Regions from separate parts of the Kitasatospora sp. NPDC048298 genome, predicted to be linked through region 3. Evidence: riboswitches for the same ligand, from Rfam matches in the RefSeq annotation. Region 3 holds a riboswitch; each other region holds the start of a gene.
The links. A riboswitch is a leader RNA that binds a small molecule or an ion and turns the genes downstream of it on or off. The one in region 3 is predicted to bind cobalamin.
Positions count from the first base shown of each region.

Region 1: linked by a shared signal. The riboswitch ahead of ACGF0D_RS02120 (FecCD family ABC transporter permease) and the one ahead of ACGF0D_RS06605 (HoxN/HupN/NixA family nickel/cobalt transporter) in region 3 are both predicted to bind cobalamin.
Region 2: linked by a shared signal. The riboswitch ahead of ACGF0D_RS19980 (prenyltransferase/squalene oxidase repeat-containing protein) and the one ahead of ACGF0D_RS06605 (HoxN/HupN/NixA family nickel/cobalt transporter) in region 3 are both predicted to bind cobalamin.

Region 1 is NZ_JBICYZ010000002.1:207,958-214,896, forward strand. It holds gene ACGF0D_RS02090 (ABC transporter substrate-binding protein) at 126-1,049, shown strand; gene ACGF0D_RS02095 (amino acid ABC transporter permease) at 1,086-2,060, shown strand; gene ACGF0D_RS02100 (amino acid ABC transporter ATP-binding protein) at 2,108-2,860, shown strand; gene ACGF0D_RS02105 (CGNR zinc finger domain-containing protein) at 2,995-3,576, shown strand; gene sodX (nickel-type superoxide dismutase maturation protease) at 3,621-3,983, opposite strand; gene sodN (superoxide dismutase, Ni) at 4,252-4,647, shown strand; cobalamin riboswitch at 4,736-4,885, shown strand; gene ACGF0D_RS02120 (FecCD family ABC transporter permease) at 4,977-6,056, shown strand; gene ACGF0D_RS02125 (ABC transporter ATP-binding protein) at 6,062-6,871, shown strand; gene ACGF0D_RS02130 (ABC transporter substrate-binding protein) at 6,899-6,939, shown strand, end outside.
Region 2 is NZ_JBICYZ010000025.1:93,623-100,561, reverse strand. It holds gene ACGF0D_RS20005 (CoA-acylating methylmalonate-semialdehyde dehydrogenase) at 1-614, shown strand, start outside; gene ACGF0D_RS20000 (acyl-CoA dehydrogenase family protein) at 623-1,765, shown strand; gene ACGF0D_RS19995 (enoyl-CoA hydratase/isomerase family protein) at 1,765-2,838, shown strand; gene mmsB (3-hydroxyisobutyrate dehydrogenase) at 2,835-3,719, shown strand; gene ACGF0D_RS19985 (enoyl-CoA hydratase) at 3,716-4,489, shown strand; cobalamin riboswitch at 4,618-4,758, shown strand; gene ACGF0D_RS19980 (prenyltransferase/squalene oxidase repeat-containing protein) at 4,858-5,937, shown strand; gene ACGF0D_RS19975 (flagellar hook-length control protein FliK) at 5,967-6,446, shown strand; gene ACGF0D_RS19970 (hypothetical protein) at 6,512-6,859, opposite strand.
Region 3 is NZ_JBICYZ010000005.1:203,856-210,794, forward strand. It holds gene ACGF0D_RS06590 (AAA family ATPase) at 1-852, shown strand, start outside; gene ACGF0D_RS06595 (hypothetical protein) at 860-2,533, opposite strand; gene ACGF0D_RS06600 (ArsR/SmtB family transcription factor) at 2,584-2,967, opposite strand; cobalamin riboswitch at 3,049-3,263, shown strand; gene ACGF0D_RS06605 (HoxN/HupN/NixA family nickel/cobalt transporter) at 3,292-4,407, shown strand; gene rpmG (50S ribosomal protein L33) at 4,486-4,650, opposite strand; gene ACGF0D_RS06615 (M24 family metallopeptidase) at 4,908-6,014, shown strand; gene efp (elongation factor P) at 6,091-6,654, shown strand; gene nusB (transcription antitermination factor NusB) at 6,659-6,939, shown strand, end outside.

The DNA of each region.
Region 1 (6,939 bases), on a different contig from region 3:
GCCTGCACGTACGACGACGTACGGCGACACGCACCCGTACCGAGCCGCGCGGCTCGCCGTTCCGGTGCGCCGCTCCCGCGGCGCGCTCCGCCCGACCTCTCTCCCCCAGGATGGAGATCCCCCTCATGACCACCCGTACCCAGCGCAGCCGGCTCCTCGCAGCCGGTGTGGTCGCCGCGTCGGTCTCCCTCGTGCTGACCGGCTGCAGCAGCAGCAAGAGCGACGGCAGCGGCGCCCCCAACGCCTCCGCGACCGTCAACGAGGTCAAGGCCGATCCCAAGCTGGCCTCGCTCGTCCCGGATGACGTCAAGGCGGCCGGCAAGCTCGTGGTGGGCGCGGACGCCTCCTACGCGCCGGACGAGTTCAAGGACGACAGTGGCAAGGTCATCGGCATGGACGTCGACCTGGCCAACGCCATCGCCGCCAAGCTCGGCCTGAAGGCCGAGGTCCAGGACTCCGGCTTCACCGCGATCATCCCTGGCATCCAGTCGAACAAGTTCCAGCTCGGCATGTCGTCCTTCACGGACAACAAGGAGCGCGAGCAGATCGTCGACATGGTCACCTACTTCAACTCCGGCAGCGCCGTCGCGGTGAAGAAGGGCAACCCGGAGAAGATCGACCCGAAGGACCTCTGCGGCAAGAAGGTCGCCGTCCAGACCGGCACCACCCAGGCCGACGAGATCAAGGACACCCGCGACCCCGACTGCGCCAAGGCCGGCAAGCCGGGCATCCAGAACGGGGGCGACAAGTTCGACCTCCAGACGGACGTCACCAACGCCGTGGTCTCCGGCCGCGACCAGGCGCTGATGGCCGACTCCCAGGTCGTCGACTACGCGGTCAAGCAGTCCGGCGGCCAGCTGGAGAAGGTCGGCGAGACCTACGGCGTGGCCCCCTACGGCGTGGCCCTGGCCAAGGGCTCCAAGCTCACCCCGGCCATCCAGGGCGCCGTCCAGTCGCTGATCGACGACGGCACCTACAAGCAGATCCTCAACAAGTGGGGTGTCGAGGCCGGCGCCATCGAAAAGTCGGTCGTCAACGGCGCCTCCTGACCCTCGTACGCTTCACTTCTCCCCCGAGGCCACACCGTGAACTCTTTGGACAAGGGGACGGCGGAGAAGGGGCGGCCCGAGACCATCAGGGCCGTCCCCGTCCGTCACCCCGGACGCTGGGCCGGCGCCGTCGTCATCGCCGTACTCGCGGCGATGCTCGTGAGCGCCCTCTTCACCAACCCCGCTTTCAAGTGGGACATCGTCGGTCAGTACCTGTTCCACGACAGCATCATGCACGGCCTGCTGGTGACGCTGGAACTGACCGTTCTCGCCATGCTCATGGGCGTGGTCGGCGGCATCGTCCTCGCGGTGATGCGCCTTTCCCCGAACCCGCTGCTGGCCGGCGTCGCCTGGGTCTACATCTGGATCTTCCGCGGCACCCCGGTCCTGGTTCAGCTGGTGTTCTGGAACTTCCTCGGCCTGATCTGGGCCAAGCTGTCGATCGGCGTGCCGTGGGGGCCGGAGTTCTGGTCCGAGCAGACCAACGTGCTGATCCCGACCTTCGTCGCCGCCCTGCTGGGCCTCGGCCTCAACGAGGCCGCCTACATGGCGGAGATCGTCCGCGGCGGCATCCAGTCGGTCGACGAGGGCCAGTCCGAGGCCTCGCACGCGCTCGGCATGAGCCGGTTCCAGACCATGCGCCGGATCGTCCTGCCGCAGGCCATGCGGGTGATCATCCCGCCGACCGGCAACGAGACCATCTCGATGCTCAAGACCACCTCGCTGGTCTCCGTGATCTCCCTGGAGGAGATCTTCCGGGCCGGCCAGGTCATCTACTCCCGCAACTACCAGAACATCCCGCTGCTGATCGTGGTCAGCCTCTGGTACCTGTTCTTCACCTCGGTGCTGACCATCGGCCAGTACTACATCGAGCGCCACTACGCCCGGGGCTCCAACCGCACCCTGCCGCCCACCCCGCTGCAGCGGCTGCGGGGCCTGTTCGCCGGGAAGCCCGCCCCCAAGACGAACGCCGACGTCGTCCCGGGGCTCGAGGGAGGTGGTCACGTATGACCGACCTGAGCAAGACCCCCGCCGACGCCGCGGCGTCCACCGAGCCCATGGTCCGCGCCGAGAACGTGCACAAGTCCTACGGCCCGGTCGAGGTGCTCAAGGGCATCGACCTGGAGGTCAAGCAGGGCGAGGTGTTCTGCCTGATCGGCCCCTCCGGCTCCGGCAAGTCGACCTTCCTGCGGTGCATCAACCACCTGGAGAAGATCAACGGCGGCCGCCTCTGGGTGGACGGCGAGCTGGTCGGCTACCGGCAGAAGGGCGACCGGCTGCACGAGCTCAAGGACCGCGAGGTCGCCCTCAAGCGGCGCGACATCGGCATGGTCTTCCAGCGCTTCAACCTGTTCCCGCACATGACCGCCATCGAGAACGTCATGGAGGCGCCGGTCCAGGTCAAGGGCGAGAGCAGGGCCGACGCCCGCGAGCGCGGCATGGCCCTGCTGGAGCGGGTCGGCCTGGCCGACAAGGCCGGGAACTACCCCTCGCAGCTCTCCGGCGGCCAGCAGCAGCGCGTGGCGATCGCCCGCGCGCTGGCCATGAAGCCCAAGCTGATGCTCTTCGACGAGCCCACCTCCGCGCTCGACCCGGAGCTGGTCGGCGACGTCCTCGACGTCATGCGCGGCCTCGCCGAGGAGGGCATGACCATGGTGGTCGTCACCCACGAGATGGGCTTCGCCCGCGAGGTCGGCGACGCCCTGGTGTTCATGGACGGCGGCGTGGTGGTCGAGTCCGGCAACCCCCGCGAGGTGCTCACCAACCCGCAGCACGAGCGCACCAGGGCCTTCCTGTCCAAGGTGCTCTAGGCCGTACCGTCGGCGCCCGGCAGACCCGTCCTGCCGGGCGCCGACCCCTTTCCCACCGGGGAAAGGAGGCCGGAACGCCGTACGAGTAATAGGCTGGAAGCAGTCAGCCCGTTACCGAATCTGGAAGGACCCCTGTGGAGCTCGCCGCCTACGCCGATCTCGCCGTTCGGCTGGTGAACACCGAGGAGCCCGAGCGCGGCACCGACACGCTGACCTCCGTGGAGGCGGTGCGCGGCCTGTTCTCCGACTCCTCGCGGGCCGCCGCCCTCGCCGACGAGTCCGACCTGCCCCGGCTGCGGGCGGTGCGGACCAGGCTGCGCGGCGTCTTCGAGGCCGCCGCCGAGGGCGACGAGGTCCGCGGCGTCGACCTGCTGAACAGCCTGCTGATGGAGTACCCCGTCAGCCCGCTGGTCTCCGGACACGACTACCTGGACGACGCCGGGCGGCCGCGCTGGCACCTGCACCTGGCCGACAACTCCCCCACCGCCACCGCGCACTTCACCGCGGTCGCCTGCATGGGCCTGGCCGTCCACCTGACCGAGCTGGGCGCCGACCGGCTCGGCATCTGCCAGGCCGCGCCCTGCCGCAACGCCTACCTGGACACCTCGACCAACCGCTCCCGCCGCTACTGCTCGGACCGCTGCGCGACCCGCGCCAACGTGGCCGCCTACCGGGCCCGCAAGCGCCAGGAGGCGGAGGCCGCGGCCCGGGCCTAGGCCCTCGCGAACTCAGGGCCTCGGGAGTTCGGGGCCCTGGGGCCTCAGACCTCCTCGACCCAGGCGCCGAGCCGGCGGGCCAGGCCCGGCACCCGGGCCAGCCGCGGGGTGAGCAGCAGCCGCTCCAGCCGGCGCCCCGGCGCCAGCCAGGCCGGGCTCGGGCTCAGCCGCAGCAGCACCCGGCCGAGCACCAGCTCGTCCGGGACGGCGCCGTAGCTGCGGCTGTCGCTGTCCACCGGGCGGTTGTCGGACAGCAGCCACCAGCCCTTGGGCCGGCGCTCGGCGGCCCGCTTCACCACCAGCAGGTCCTGCTGGAACGGGTGCCGGAAGACCACCACCGCGCCCGGCCGGATCGGCGCGCCGTACCGGACCAGCAGCCGGTCGCCCTCGCGCAGGGTCGGGACCATCGACGGCCCCGCCACCTCGACCAGCCCGAACGGCAGCACTCCGCCCCGGTCCCCGGCTCCGACGTCCTCCGGTCGCGTGCTCCGCGCCACGACTCCTCCTCCCGCTCCGCCCGTCCCCCAGTCTGCCGTACGGGCCGTCAGCGCTCCGATGTCCGGAATACCCCGGTTCCGGGTCCGTCTTTCGCCCTAGGCCCGCCGCCCGATCGCGAAACCGGGAGGGCGGAAGGGTAATCTCGGGCGCGGGAAGACGATCTAAGGAAGGACTCCCATGTTCTCTCGTCTGTTTGCACCGCGCGCCACCGCCCACGCCCACTGCGACCTGCCCTGCGGCGTGTACGACCCCGCGCAGGCCAAGCTCGAGGCCGAGTCCGTCAAGGCCACCCAGGAGAAGTACCAGGCCAACGAGGACCCGCACTTCCGCGCCCGCGCCATCATCATCAAGGAGCAGCGCGCCGAGGCCGTCAAGCACCACATCTCGGTGCTGTGGAGCGACTACTTCAAGGCCCCGCACTTCGAGAAGTACCCGCAGCTGCACCAGCTGATCAACGACACCCTGAAGGCCGCCTCGGCCGCCAAGGCGTCCACCGACCCGGCCACCGGCCAGGCCCTGCTGGACCTGATCGCCGAGGTCGACAAGATCTTCTGGGAGACCAAGCAGGCCTGAGCCTGACGCGTCGCCACCCGACCGCCCCCGTCCGGACCACCGGACGGGGGCGGTCGTGCGTTCACGCCCGACCCCCGGCCGGTAAGGGTTGCCTGCCCTGAGTGGCTGTTATGCTGCCAGGGCGTCCGAGGGGGAAGTCCGGTGTGAATCCGGCGCTGACCCGCAACGGTGAGCACGGCCCGTACCAGCCCGTACGGCCGCGCCAGCCCGATCGCCCTCGGCCGCCGAACTCCCGACAACTCGCCGTGGACTGCGAGGGGAACGGCGCCCCGGCACGCCCCGGCCCGCGCCCGCCCCGGCGCACCCCCGGCCCGAGGCAAGGCGCACCCGTGAACCGCGCACCCGCAGACCGGGCAGTCGGCCCGCCCACTCGTCGCATACCCGTCGTCCCGCTCGCCGCCGGCCTCGGCGCCGCCCTCCTGCTCTCGCTGGTCTGCGGGGTCGCCCTCGGCTCCTCCGGGCTCGGCCTGCCCCGGGTGCTGCGGCTGCTGGGCGCCGGGCTGACGGGCGGTCGGCTGGAGGCGGACGAGGCGGCCGCGTACGCGATCGTCTGGGAGATCCGGCTGCCGCGCACCGTGCTGGCCGCCGTGGTCGGCGCCGGACTGGCCGCCTGCGGCGTCGCCGTCCAGGCCCTGGTGCGCAACGCGCTGGCCGACCCCTTCGTCCTCGGCATCTCCTCCGGCGCGGCCGTCGGCGCCAACGCCGTCCTGCTGTTCGGCGCCTTCGCCTCGCTCGGCGTGTGGGCGATCTCCGCCTCCGCCTTCGGCTCCGCCCTGGCCGCCATGACGCTGGTCTACCTCGCCGCCCGCACCGCGTTCGGGCTCACCCCGCTGCGCCTGGTGCTCACCGGCACCGCCCTGTCCTACGGGTTCTCCGCCGCCACCACCCTGATGGTCTTCGCCGCCGACCGCGGCGAGGCCGCCCGGGACGCCATGATGTGGCTGCTCGGCAGCCTCGGCGGCGCCACCTGGGGCTCGGTGCCGATCGCCGCCGTCACCGTCCTGGCCGGCCTCGCCTACCTGGCCTGCGCCGCCGGACGGCTGGACGCGCTCGCGATGGGCGACGAGACCTCCGCCTCGCTCGGCGTGGACCCGGACCGGCTGCGCCGCGAGCTGTTCGTGGTGACCGCCGCCGTCACCGGCACCGTGGTCGCGGTCAGCGGGGCGATCGGCTTCGTCGGGCTGCTGATGCCGCACCTGGCCCGGATGCTGGTCGGCGCCGGGCACCGCCGGGTGCTGGTGATCGCCCCGCTCGCCGGGGCCCTGCTGCTGGTCTGGGTGGACATCGCCTCGCGCACCCTGCTGGCGCCCGCCGAACTGCCCGTCGGGGTGTTCACCGCGGTGCTCGGCGTGCCCGCCTTCCTGCTGATGATGCGGCGCCGCGGCCAGTCCTTCGGAGGCACCCGGTGACCGACGTGACCGAGGCGGCCGCCGTGGCCGCGCACGCCCAGGACCTCGCCGTCGACGCCGTCTCGGTGGAACTGGCGGGCACCCGGCTGGTCCACGAGGTGAGCCTGGCGGCCGCCGCCGGACAGGTGGTCGGGCTCATCGGCCCGAACGGCAGCGGCAAGTCGACGCTGCTGCGCTGCGTCTACCGGGTGCTGAAGCCGGCCGGCGGCGCGGTCCGGCTGGCCGGCGACGACCTGCACGCCCTCACCGCCCGCGAGGCGGCCCGCCGGGTGGCCGCGCTGACCCAGGAGCACTCCGCCGAGTTCGACTTCACCGTCGCCGAGGTGGTCGCGATGGGCCGGCTGCCGCACCGCCGCGGCTTCGGCGCCCCCACCGACGGGGACGCCGAGCGCTGCGCCGAGGCGCTGCGCAAGGTCCGGGCCGGACACCTGGCCGAGCGCGGCTTCCTGAGCCTGTCCGGGGGCGAGAAGCAGCGGGTGCTGTTCGCCCGCGCCCTGGTCCAGGAGCCGCGCCTGCTGGTGCTGGACGAACCCACCAACCACCTCGACATCGCCCACCAGTTGGAGGTGCTGGCGCTCGCCCGCGAGGCCGGCCCGACGGTGCTCACCGCGCTGCACGACCTCAACCTGGCCGCGGGTCACTGCGACCTGCTGTACGTGCTGCGGGCCGGCCGGATCGTCGCCTCCGGCACGCCCGAGAAGGTGCTCCGACCCGCCCTGCTGGCCGAGGTGTTCGGCGTCCGGGCCACCCCGGTGCGGCACCCGGAGAGCGGCGCCCTCCAGCTGCTGTTCGACCGTCTCGACCGCCCCGCCTGATCCGCCCCCCTGCTCAGAGGAACCACCGTGCGCACCAAGGCCGTTGCCGCCACCGCCCTGCTCACCCT
Region 2 (6,939 bases), on a different contig from region 3:
CGGACGCCCTGGTGGCGAAGCTGGTCGAGCGGATCGCCGGGCTCAAGATCGGCCGCTCGGACGACCCGGCGGCGGACTTCGGCCCGCTGGTGGGCCGCGACGCGCTGGACCGCGTCCGCGACCACCTGGACCTCGGCGTCCGGGAGGGCGCCGAACTCGTCGTGGACGGAAGGGACTTCCGCCTCCCCGGCCACGAGGACGGCTACTTCCTCGGCGCCTCCCTGTTCGACCGGGTCACCCCGGACATGCGGATCTACCAGGAGGAGATCTTCGGCCCGGTGCTCACCGTCGTCCGCGCCGCCGACTACGAGGAGGCGCTGCGGCTGCCCAGCGAGCACCAGTACGGCAACGGCGTGGCCATCTACACCCGGGACGGCGACACCGCCCGTGACTTCACCCGCCGGGTGAACACCGGCATGGTCGGCGTCAACGTGCCCATCCCGGTCCCGATCGCCTACCACACCTTCGGCGGCTGGAAGCGCTCCGCCTTCGGCGACCTCAACCAGCACGGGCCGGACTCGATCCGCTTCTACACCCGCACCCGCACCGTCACCTCGCGCTGGCCCTCCGGGGTCAAGGAGGGCGCGAGCTTCACCATGCCGACGATGGGCTGAGGCGGGCCGTGCACACGCAACTGACCGACGATCAACTCGCCATCGTCGAGACGACCCGGACCTTCGCCCGCGAGCACCTCGCACCGAACGCCGTCGAGTGGGACCAGGCCAAGCACTTCCCGGTGGACGTGCTGCGCAAGGCGGCGGAGGTCGGCCTGGCCGGCGTCTACGTCGGCGAGGAGTCCGGCGGATCCGGGCTCACCCGCGCCGACGGCGTGCTCGTCTTCGAGGCGCTGGCGACCGGCTGCCCCTCGATCGCCGCCTACCTGTCCATCCACAACATGGTCGCCTGGATGATCGACCGCTACGGCGACGACGCCCAGCGCGCCCGGTGGCTGGCTGGTCTCTGCACGATGGAGACCCCCGCCAGCTACTGCCTCACCGAGCCGGGCGCCGGCTCGGACGCCGCCGCGCTCACCACCCGGGCCCGCCGGGACGGGGACGCCTGGGTGCTCGACGGCGTCAAGCAGTTCATCTCCGGCGCCGGCGCCTCCGAGGTCTACCTGGTGATGGCCCGCACCGGCGGCCCGGGGGCCGACGGGGTGTCCGCCTTCGTCGTCCAACGGGACGACCCCGGCGTCTCGTTCGGGCCGAACGAGCGGAAGATGGGCTGGAACGCCCAGCCCACCCGGCAGGTGCTCCTCGACGGGGTGCGCCTGCCCGCCGACCGCCTGCTCGGCGCGGAGGGCGAGGGCTTCCGGATCGCCATGAGCGGGCTGAACGGGGGCCGGCTCGGCATCGCCGCCTGCTCGCTCGGCGGCGCGCAGGACGCCCTGGAGCGCGCCACCGGCTACCTGGCGGACCGCGAGGCGTTCGGCGCCCGGCTCCTGCACTCCCAGGCCCTGCAGTTCCGACTCGCCGACATGGCGACGGAGTTGGAGGCGGCCAGGGCGCTGGTATGGCGGGCGGCGGCCGCCCTGGACCGGGGCGATCCCCGGGCGCCCCAGCTGTGCGCGATGGCCAAGCGCTACGCCACCGACACCGGCTTCGAGGTCGCCAACCAGGCCCTCCAACTGCACGGCGGCTACGGCTACCTGGCCGAGTACGGCATCGAGAAGATCGTCCGCGACCTGCGGGTGCACCAGATCCTGGAAGGGACCAACGAGATCATGCGCGTCATCGTCGCCCGCGGCCTGACCGGAGCCGCGTGATGACCCCGAACGACACCGCGGAGGTCCTCGTCCAGCGGGAGGGCCGGGCCGGGCTGATCGTCCTCAACCGGCCGGCGGCCCTGAACGCCCTCACCCACGGCATGGTGCGGCGGATCGCGCAGGCCCTGGACACCTGGGAGGAGGACGACCGGGTCGACACCGTCGTCGTCACCGGCGCCGGTGAACGGGCCTTCTGCGCGGGCGGCGACATCGTCGCCATCCACCGCGCCGCCACCGGCGGGGACCGGGGCGCCGTCGAGGAGTTCTGGCGCGACGAGTACCGCCTCAACGCCCGGATCGCCCGCTACCCCAAGCCCTACGTGGCGCTCATGAGCGGCATCGTGATGGGCGGCGGCGTCGGCGTCTCCGCCCACGGCAGCGTCCGCATCGTCACCGGGACGACCCGCGTGGCCATGCCGGAGGCGGGCATCGGCTTCGTCCCCGATGTCGGCGGCACGTACCTGCTCGCCCTCGCTCCGGGCGAGTTGGGCACCCACCTGGCCCTGACCGCCGGTTCCGTCGGTGCCGCGGACGCGCTGCTCTGTGGGCTCGCCGACCACTTCGTTCCCACGGAGAAGGTCCCGGCGCTGCTCGACGACCTCGCCGAGCTGCCCGTGCACGACGCCCTCGAACGGCACGTCGGACCGGCGCCGGCCGGTGTGCTGGACGGACAGCGCGGATGGATCGACCGGTGCTACGCGGCCGGCACCGTCGAGGAGATCCTCGACCGGCTGCGGGACAGCGGTGAACCGGAGGCGAAGAAGGCCGTCGACCGGATCACCGCCAACTCGCCCACCGCCGTGAAGGCCACGCTGGCCGCGTTGCGACGGGCCCGCGCCCTCGGCCCGCTGGAGGCCGTCCTGGACCAGGAGTACCGCACCTCCTGCGCGGCCCTGGCCACCGGCGACCTCGCCGAGGGCATCCGGGCCCAGGTGATCGACAAGGACCGTTCGCCGCGGTGGAGCCCGGCGGCGCTGGGCGCCGTCGAACCCGCCGCTGTGGCCCGCTACTTCGCCCCGCTCGGCGAGCGCGAACTCGGCCTCGCCGCCACCACACCCCTGGAGCGCTGGTGACCCTCGACATCGGATTCATCGGACTGGGCAACATGGGCGGCCCGATGGCCGCCAACCTCGTCAAGGCCGGCCACCGGGTGACCGGCTACGACCTCGCGGCGGACGCCCGTGAGCGGGCGGCGGGCCACGGGATCGCCGTCGCCGAGTCGGCGGAGCGGGCGGTGGCCGGGGCCGAGGTGGTCATCACCATGCTGCCGACCGGCCGGCACGTGCTGGAGGCCTACGAGGGCCTGACCGCCGCCGCGCGCGAGGCGCTGTTCGTGGACTGCTCCACCATCGCCGTCGGGGACGCCCGGATCGCCGCCGACCTGGCCCGCACGACCGGGCACCGGGCCGTCGACGCGCCGGTGTCCGGTGGTGTGCCCGGCGCCGAGGCCGCGAGCCTGACCTTCATGGTCGGCGCGGAGGACGCCGACTTCGGCGAGGCCGAACCGTTGCTGGCCGCGATGGGCCGCCGGGTCGTGCACTGCGGCGCCTCCGGGGCGGGGCAGGCCGCGAAGATCTGCAACAACATGATCCTCGGCGTCTCGATGATCGCGGTCAGCGAGGCCTTCGTCCTCGGGGAGAGCCTCGGGCTCAGCCACGAGGCGCTGTTCGACGTGGCCTCCGCCGCCTCCGGGCAGTGCTGGGCGCTCACGTCCAACTGCCCCGTCCCCGGGCCCGTCCCCACCAGCCCGGCGAACCGCGACTACGCGGCCGGGTTCGCCGCCGCCCTGATGGCCAAGGACCTCGGACTGGCCGCCGGGGCGGCCGATTCCGCCGGCCTGCCCACCGAACTCGGGCGCAGGGCAGCGCAGTTGTACGCCGACTTCGCGGCGGCCGACGGCGCCGGGCTGGACTTCTCCGCCATCATCACCACCCTCGGGAAGGGCACCGCATGACCTACGAGACGATCCTGGTCGAGCGCAAGGGCCGGGTCGGGCTGATCACCCTCGACCGCCCGAAGGCGCTCAACGCGCTCAACACCCTCCTGATGAACGAAGTCGTCGCCGCGGCAACGGACTTCGACCGTGACCCGGACATCGGCTGTCTGGTGGTCACCGGTTCGGAGAAGGCGTTCGCGGCCGGCGCCGACATCAAGGAGATGCAGTCCCTGGAGTTCGTCGACGCCTACCTCGGCGACTGGTTCGCGGCCTGGGACCGGTTCGCCGCGCTGCGCAAGCCCGTCGTGGCGGCCGTCGCCGGCTACGCGCTGGGCGGCGGCTGCGAGCTGGCGATGCTGTGCGACGTCCTGCTCGCGGCGGACACCGCGAAGTTCGGGCAGCCGGAGATCAAGCTCGGCGTCATCCCCGGCATCGGCGGCTCGCAGCGACTGACCCGCGCGGTCGGCAAGGCCAAGGCCATGGAACTGTGCCTGACCGGCCGGGTGATGGGCGCCGAGGAGGCCGAGCGGGCCGGCCTGGTCTCCCGGATCGTCCCGGCCGACCAGCTGCTCACCGAGGCGCTGGCCACCGCCGAAACCATCGCGGCGATGTCCGCCCCGGCGGCGATCATGCTCAAGGAAAGCGTCAACCGCTCGTACGAGACCACCCTCGCCGAAGGCGTCCGCTTCGAGCGCCGGCTCTTCCACGCCACCTTCGCCACGGCGGACCAGAAGGAGGGCATGGCCGCCTTCACCGAGAAGCGCCCGCCGGAGTTCCGCAACCGCTGACGGCCCGCGCGGTGCGCCCCCTCGACGGGGTGGCGCACCGCCCGTCGGCTCAGGACCTACCGGAGCAGCGTCACGGGAGGCTTCGAACACCGTGCTGTGACGCACGATCCCTTGACCGGATCTTTCCCGTTTCGCCATGATGAGCCGTCATGTTCTGACTCCGCCGATGGGGGAAGTCCGGTCCGAATCCGGCGCTGACCCGCAACGGTAGGCCGTCGACGCCATGTCGGCGGCGAGCCCGATTACCCGTCGGCGGAGGTGTGTCGTCCCCTCCTCCCGTCGTGGTCTGCGGGCCGGAGCTCCGAGGGCTGCCCCGGCACCGTGCCGCTGTCCTCCGGGCCCCTGCGTCCAGGCCCGGAAAGGCACCCATGCCCACGCTCCGCCGCACTCTCGGTCTGCTCGCGATACCCGCCCTGGCGCTCGCCACCGCGCTCCCCGCCACCGCCACCGCTGCCACCGCCGCCCACGCCGACACGGCCTCGTCCAGGACCGTCCTTCCCGACGCCGCGGCGGCCGGCTGGCTGGCCCGCCAGCTCGTCGACGGGGACCACTTCGAGTCCGTCTTCAACGGCACCGCCTACCCCGACCAGGGCCTGACCATCGACGCCGTGCTGGCCTTCGCGGCCTCGCGCAGCTCCGACGAGGCCGCCGCCAAGGCGACCGCCTGGCTGGCGAAGCCCGAGATCCTCTCCGGCTACCTCGGCGACGGCACGACCGAGGCGTACGCGGGCGCGACCGCCAAGCTGCTGCTCGCCGTCGAGGTGCGCGGCGCGAACCCCGCGAGCTTCGGCGGCGTCGACCTGCCCTCGCGGCTGCGCTCCCTCCAGACCACGGAGGGGCGCTTCTCCGACCGCTCCCAGTGGGGCGACTACAGCAACGCCTTCGGCCAGTCACTGGCCCTGATCGCCCTGCACCGCACCCCCGGTGACGCCCCGACGGCGGCCGTGGACTTCCTCGCGAACAGCCAGTGCGCGGACGGCGGCTTCCCCCTCTCCTTCGGCCAACCCACCTGCGCCGGTGACCCGGACGCCACCGCCCTCGCCGTGCAGGCCCTCGCCGCCACCGGCCGCACCGCCAAGGCGAACACCGGCCTCGACTGGCTGGCCGCCCACCAGAACGCCGACGGCGGCTTCGCGGCCGCGGGGGCCACCACCTCCAACGCCAACACCACCGGCCTGGCCACCCAGGCGCTGCTCTCCGGCGGGCGCTTCGGCACCGGCCTCAAGGGCTGGAGCCGGCTGGTCAAGTTCCAGCAGGGCTGCTCCGCCGATCCGGCGGTGCGGGGCGCGGTCGCCTACGACGCGACCGGTTTCAACGCGGCCAGCGGCACCCGGGCCACCGCGCAGGCCGTCCTCGGCCTCGCCGGCACCCCGCTGTCGACGCTCTCCGCCGCCGGCGCGCGTCCCGACTCCCCCACCCTGGCCTGCCCGGCACCGGCCACCCGCTGAACGAGCCCGAGACTGCGAGGAGTTCACCGATGACCGACACCGTAACCGCATCCCGCCCCGCCCGCCGCACGCTCGGCTCGATCGCCGCCGCCGCGGCCCTCACCGCCGGCCTGCTCGGCGTCTCCGCCGCCCAGGCCCCGCAGGCCCGGGCCGCCGCCTGCAGCGGCACCACCGGCGTCACCGTCGTGGTCGACTTCACCGCCGTCGGCGGCGGCATCCAGACCGGCTGCGCGCCGGGGGACCCCGCCAGCGGCCTGGCCGCGCTGACCGGCGCCGGGTTCTCGTACGCCTTCCACCCGCGCTACCCGGGCTTCGTCTGCACGATCAACGCGCTGCCGACGACCTGCACCAACCCGACCGGCAGCGCCTACTGGTCGTACTGGCACGCCCAGCACGGCGGCCCCTGGTCGTACAGCAGCCTGGGCGCGGGCAGCTACAACCCGGCGCCGGGTGACGTCGAGGGCTGGTCCTTCGGCGCCGGCGCCCAGCCGGGCATCACGGCGCCCTGACGTCCGACGCGACGCCGGTGCCCCGGCCCCTGCCACGTGGGGGCCGGGGCACCGCGTGCCCGGGTTCACCTGCCGTGCGCCACCCTCCGGCGGCGGACGAAGCGCTCGACCAGCAACACGGTGGCGACGGCCGCCACGGTGAACAGCAGCGTGTTGGCCACGATGCCGGCCGTGGTCAGCCAGCCGGGTTCCTCGCCGTTCGGCAGTGTGGTCTCGGTGAACAGTCCGCCGATGCCGGTCAGCACCCCTCGTGCGAGGTAGACGGCGGCCAGCGCGACGAGGCCGACGGGAAGGGTGAGGACGATCGACGCGAGGTAGTAGCGCCCGTTCTCCGTCAGCCCGCCCAGGACGGCCAGCCCGCCGACCAAGGCCACGTAGCCGCCTGCCACCCATCCGGAAACACCCGTCGGCATCCGTTCCCCCTGTCCTGTGGTCCGGCGGCGGATCCGTCGGGCCGTCGTGGTTCTGCCCCGCCGGAGGGGAGGCGACCCGT
Region 3 (6,939 bases):
GCGATGGCCGCGAAACGGCTCCGCCTCCAGGACCCGAGCGGTGACGAGCTGCCCCGCTTCCCCTCCGACACCGCCGCGTTGGAGTGGCTGTACGCCGAGCGCGCCAACTTCCGCGCGGTGGTGGAGTCGGCGGCCGAGCAGGGGTGGCACGGCGAGGTGTGGCGGCTCTGCGAGTCGCTCTGGTTGCTGTACCACGACCGCAAGCTCTACCAGGACTGGATCGCCACCCACCGGATCGGCATCGAGTCGGCGCAGTGGGACAACCAGCCCGCCGCCGTGGTCCGGATGCGCAACCAGCTGGCCCGGGCCCACCACGAGCGGAAGGAATTCCGGCTCGCCGCCGAGCAGTTGGCGCTCGCCACGGAGCAGGTGCCGCTGGTGGCCGACCGGCAGGTGCTGGGGGTGCTCTACGAGACGGACGGTTTGCTCTGCCTGGCCGACGGCCGTCCCGGCGACGCGGTGGAGCGGTTCACCCTGGCCCTCGCGGAGAACCGGGGCGACGAGCACGGCGAGATCGTCCAGAGCTACAACCTGGCGCAGGCGCTGATCGCGGACGGGCGCGCGGAGGAGGCGCTGACCGTGCTGGCCGGGGCCACTGATCAGGCCGAGCGGACGCAGGACGTCGACATGTTGATGAAGCTGCCGCTGGTCCGGGCCCGGGCCCACCGGGCGCTGGGGCAGCTGGACCTCGCCCTCGCCCAGGCCCAGGACTGCGCCCGGCGGGCCAGGCACCGGAGCCAGTACGCGAAGGAGGCGCAGGCCCACACCCTGCTCGCCTCCCTCGCCGAGGAGCAGGGCGACGAGGAACTGGCCGAGCGCAGCCGTGCGCGGCTGCGGGAGCTGCAGGGCTAGACGCGCCTCAGGGACCGGTACGGAACGACACCCGGGTGTGCTGCTCGCCGGTGCGGACGGTGAGCCCGTGGTCGGGGAGGGCGGCCGGGGCGCCGCCCTCGGCGAGCCAGCAGGCCACGGCGGAGCCGAGCAGCAGCGGGTCGATCGCCGGGTCGGGGCGGTTCCAGTCCGGTTCGGCGCGGGCCTCCAGCAGCAGGCCGGTGCGCAGCCGGAGCAGGTGGCGGGCCGGGCCGAGGGCGGCCACCGCGACGGCGAGGCCGGGGAGTTCGGCGGCGGTGTCGGCGAGCCAGCGGGCGGCGGGGAGTTCGGCGTGCACCTCGGTGCGGGCGAGGACCTCGGCGGTGTAGCGCAGGGCGTCGCCGGGGTGGTCGTCGGTGAGGGCGTGGAAGCCGCGCGGGGTGTGGTCGTCCGGATCGAAGGGGTAGCGCCGGAGGCTGACGTCGGTGCCCTCGCTCCGGCCCTCGACGTCGTACGCGGTGGGCCCCTCGGTGGTGGCGGGGTGCGGGACGGGCTTGGGGTAGGGCGGCAGGGCCGGTTCGTCCCGGGGTTCGTCCAGCTCCTTCAGGAAGGAGTAGAGCAGCGGGCGCAGCAGGCGGGCGGACTCGCCGCGGTGGGCGAGCGACCGGTCGGTGATGTCGCTCAGGTCGGCCGGGTCCCGGGCCAGGGCCAGTTCGAGCTGGGCGGTGAGGTCCCCGTCGGGGTCGAGGACGGGCGCGGCCTGGCCGAAGGCGTAGCTGGGGGAGCGCGGGTCGAGTTCGGCGGCGCCGGTGGCGACGAGCAGGGTGCGGTGGTCCAGGGCGGCGCCGTAGACGGTGACCGAGCCGTGGTCGCCGATCACGCAGTCGGCGGCGACGAGCGCGGCCTGCCAGCCCTGGTGGGGCGGGATCAGGCGCAGGCCCATCCGGCAGGCGGCGGCGAGCAGCGCCTCGGGGTCGTGCCGGCTCCACACGTTGGGGTGCAGGACGACGGCCACCGTGTACTCGTCGGCGGGCAGTCGGCGGACCAGCCGCTGGGGCAGGTCGGGGTGGCGGCCGAATAACGAGTGCTCGCTCCAGGTGGAGCTGACGACGACGAGCCGTCGGCCGCCGACGGCGCCGAGCGCGGCGCGGTAGCCGTCGCGGGAGCGCCGGCTGCCGAGCATCCGGTCGAAGCACGGGTCGCCGACGACCTGGGCGACGTCCAGCGCCTCGGGGCAGGAGTCCCGCAGCCGGTCCAGCTGCTCGGGGTGGGAGAGGCCCAGGACGTCGACGAACACCCGTCCGTGGTGGGTGAGTTCGTTGCGGGACAGGCCGGCGGCGCTGACCGTGTCGCCGGTGGACTCGGTGACCAGGCGGTTGTAGCCGGCGCCGTGCGGGAGGACGACGAGGCGGGCGTCCAGGCGGTGCATGGAGGAGTGGACGGCGCACGCGACGGCGAGGTCGAAGCGGCGGCGGACGGCGTCCTCCCAGTCCAGCACGGTGAAGCCGGACAGGCCGTGCAGGTACTCGTCCAGGGCGCGGTCGGCGAAGGCGGAGCCGGGGTTGACGGTGAAGTAGCGCTCGATGCCGTCCGGGCTCAGCAGGGTGAGGACGTCCAGGACCCGGGTGGCCGAGGTGAGGGTGCGGGCGACCGCCAGCACGCGGGCCCTGACCGGTCGGGTGTTCCAGCGGTCGGCGGGCCAGGCGTGGGGGTGGGACGGCACACCATGATCGTACTCATCCGGTCGGGCCGCGGCGCGGTTCCGAGGGCGGGTCAGCCCGCGGCCGCGCTGGGCTCGTGGTGCTCGGCGGCGGCGCACTCGTTGAGCAGGGGGCGCATGGCCTCGTCCACGAGCCGGTAGCGCACCACTCGTCCGTCCCGGTCGCCGGTGACCACGCCGGCCGTGCGGAGCAGCCGCAGGGCCTGGGAGACGGCCGGGTCACGCATGCCGGTGGCGACCGCGAGATCGCTGACGGCGAGCGGGCCGGCCCGGTGGAGGGCGAGCAGCAGGGCGAGCCGGCCGGGGTCCGCGAGCAGGGAGAACCGCTCGGCCCAGGACCGGACGTGCGCGGGCTCGCCGATCGCGGCGATGGCCTCGCAGACCCGGTGTCCGTCGATGGTGCGGTGGCCCGCGCGGTCCTCCGGTACGAGATGCATGCGGACATTCTCGCAGGCGGGGGCCTGTGATCCTGGACACCTGCGCAGGTGCGCAGCCTTGCACGGGTCGGGGCGGGGCCCTACGGTGTTCCCCGCCGTGGTGCTCGGGAAGACCGGTGACGGACCCTCAGGGGTCCCAGCCCGGAGCGGCCCTCGCCACTGTGATCGGGCCGCTCCTCCGTCCACGGAGGAGCGTCGTCCGCACCCATGAAGCCACTGGGCGCCTCGTGCGCCTGGGAAGGCGGGTGCGGGTGTTCCCGTCAGCCAGGAGACCGGCCACGGCATCTCACGAGGTTTTCCACGAGGTGCTGGAGCGTGATCCGCATGACCCTGCCCGAAACCGTTTCCGCCGGGACCGAACCCGGCCCCGCCGCGCTGCCCACCTTCAGATGGCGGCGCGAGGACACCGTCCGTACGGCCGCGCTGATGGCGGTGATCGTGGCCATGCACGTGGTGGCCTTCGGCACGCTGATCTTCCTGGTCGCACCCGAGCGGTACACGGTCGGCACCCAGGTCTTCGGGGTGGGCCTGGGTATCACCGCGTACACCCTCGGCATGCGGCACGCCTTCGACGCCGACCACATCGCGGTGATCGACAACACCACCCGCAAGCTGATGGCGGACGGCAAGCGGCCGGTCTCGGTGGGCTTCTGGTTCGCCCTCGGGCACTCCTCGATGGTGGTGCTGATGGCCGCCCTGGTGGCGGGCGGCGCGCAGCTGGCGAACACGCTGATGGACGACGAGTCGGCCACCCACAAGTGGCTGGGCATGGTCGGCACGACGGCCTCCGGCGCCTTCCTCTACCTGATCGGCGCGCTCAACCTGGCGGCGCTGCTCGGCATCCTCAAGGTGTTCCGCTCGATGCGGGCCGGGCAGTTCGACGAGAAGGAGCTGGAGGCGCACCTCGACTCGCGCGGCTTCATGGCCCGGGTGCTGAACCGGGCGACCCGTTCGATCACCCGGCCGGGGCAGATGTTCCCGGTGGGCATGGTGCTGGGCCTGGGCTTCGACACCGCGACCGAGGTCACCCTGATGGTGATGGCCGGCTCGGGTGCGGCCTCCGGGCTGCCGTGGTACGCGATCGTCTGCCTGCCGCTGCTGTTCGCGGCCGGGATGAGCCTGTTCGACACCCTGGACGGGACGTTCATGAACTTCGCGTACCAGTGGGCCTTCGCCAACCCGGTGCGGAAGGTGTACTACAACCTGACCATCACCGGTCTGTCGATCGCGGTGGCCTTCATCATCGGCACCATCGAGCTGGTCGGGGTGCTGCACGAGAAGCTCGACCTGACCGACCCGGTCACCGGGTTCATCGCGGACATCTCACTGGACAACGTCGGCTACGCCATCGCCGGGCTGTTCGTGGTCGTCTGGGCGATCGCGATCGGGTACTGGAAGCTCGCCCGGGTCGAGAAGCGCTGGACGCCCGACAGTCCGTGACCGGGCGGCCGCCGGCCTCCGAGTACGTGGAACGGCGCCACCCCGAACCCGGGGAGGCGCCGTTCGGCGTGTGCGGGGTCAGCGCTCCTCGCGGAAGTCGACGTGCCGGCCGGCGGCCGGGTCGTACTTGCGCAGGACCATCCGGTCCGGGTCGTTGCGGCGGTTCTTGCGGGTCACGTACGTGAAGCCGGTGCCGGCGGTGGAGCGGAGCTTGATCACCGGGCGCAGTTCGCTGCGGGCCATCGGGTCCTCCTGGGGCCTGAGGGGTCCGGCCCCGGGTGTCGGACCGGGACCGGGCGCCGAAATGGAAGTCGTTTCCAGTGGATGGGAACGTGGGCCGCACCCTGCCCATTCCCGGACGCCGGGTCGCCGCCGAAGGACGCGGCGGGTGGGGGAGCGGGGAGCGCGGCGCGGTCGCGCGGGGGCGCGCAAGGGGCACCGGGGGTTCTGTCGGGGGCGCTCGGCGGGCGGTTCGGGCCGGGGGTTCGTAGGCTCGACGCATGGCGGATGCGTACGCGGGGCGGCGGGAGCGGGTGAGGGAGCACTGCAGTGCGGCCGGGGCCGACGCGGCGCTGATCACCCGTGCGGCGAACGTGCGGTACCTGACGGGCTGCGCGCCCTGCGGGGCGAGTCTGCTGCTGACCAGAGAGCGGGCCCTGCTCGCACTGCCGGACGACCTGCCGCCGGACGACACCGGCGAGCACCTGATCGCCCCGGACGTCACCCGGCTGCCGGTGGCGGCCGGGTCGGACACCGCGCTGGCCGCCGCGTCGGTCGCCATGCGCTCGGGGGTGGCGGGTCTGGCGGTGGAGGAGCACGACCTGACCGTCAGCCGGCACCGGGCGGTCGGCGGCCTGACCGAGGGGGCACGGCTGGTGGACCTCGGCCAGACCGTGGAGCGGCTGCGGGTGGTCAAGGACGAGCACGAGATCGCCGACCTGCGGATCGCCGCCGAGATCGCCGACCAGGCGCTCGGCGAGCTGCTGGAGTCGATCCTGGTCGGCCGCACCGAGCGGCACCTGGCGATGGAGCTGGAGCGCCGGATGATCGACCACGGCGCCGACCGGGCGGCCTTCCCGGTCTCGGTCGGCACCGGCAGCCACTCCGGCCAGGCCGCCCACCAGCCGACCGACCGCCGGGTGGAGGAGGGCGACTTCCTGACCGTGGTGATGGGCGCCCAGTACCGCGGCTACGGCGTCTCCACCGCCCGTACCTTCGTGATCGGCGCCGCTCCCGCGCCCTGGCAGGTGGAGCTGCACCGGCTGGTCTTCCGGGCCCAGCGGGCCGGGCGGGAGGCGCTCGGACCAGGGGTGGAGCAGTGCGTACCCGACCGGGCGGCCCGGCAGGTCCTGGAGGCGGCCGGCCACACCGAGGCCTCCCCGCACCCGGTGGGCCACGGCATCGGGCTGGAGATCCGGGAGGCCCCGCGACTCGGTCCGGCGGACATGGGTAAACTGGACAGCCGCGTACCGGTCACCGTCGGCCCAGGGGTCCACCTCCCGGGCAAGGGCGGGGTCCGGATCGAGGACACGCTCGTCGTGCGCCCCCTCGAAGAGGGCGGGCCCGAGCTGCTCACCATCACCACCAAGGAGCTCCTCGCCCTGTGACCGCGGCCCCCGGGCCGTGGGCGGCAGGACGCACCCCTTGGTTCCTTGACAGCTATATCCAGGAGTAAGTGCGCCCGTGGCTTCCACGAACGATCTCAAGAACGGCATGGTCCTCAAGCTGGAGGGCGGCAAGCTCTGGTCCGTCGTCGAGTTCCAGCACGTCAAGCCCGGCAAGGGCCCGGCCTTCGTGCGTACCAAGCTCAAGGAGGTCCTGACGGGCAAGGTCGTCGACAAGACCTTCAACGCGGGCACCAAGGTCGAGACCGCCAACGTCGACAAGCGCGGCATGCAGTTCTCGTACAAGGACGGCGAGAACTTCGTGTTCATGGACATGGACACCTACGACCAGCTGACCATCGAGCCGTCGGTCGTCGGCGACGCCGCCAAGTACCTGCTGGAGGGCTTCGAGGCCCTCGTCGCGCAGAACGAGGGCTCGGTCCTGTACATCGAGCTCCCGGCCGCCGTCGAGCTGACCATCGCCGAGACCGAGCCGGGCGTCCAGGGCGACCGCTCCACCGGTGGCACCAAGCCGGCCACCCTGGAGACCGGTGCCCAGATCCAGGTGCCGCTCTTCGTCACCACCGGCGAGAAGATCAAGGTCGACACCCGCGACGGCAGCTACCTCGGCCGGGTGAAGTAAGTCCGTGTCGGCCGCACGCAGCAAGGCCCGCACCAGGGCCTTCCAGATCCTCTTCGAGGCCGACCACCGCGGGGTCGACCCGCAGCAGGTCCTCGCCGACTGGGTGGCCCGCGCCCGCGAGCCCAGGCCCGACGAGGGCACCCCGCAGGTGGGTGAGTACACCATGGAGCTCATCGAGGGGTACGTCCAGCACGCCCGCCGTATCGACGACCTGATCGAGCAGTACGCCGTGGGCTGGACCCTCGACCGGATGCCGATCGTGGACCGCAACGTCCTGCGGCTCGG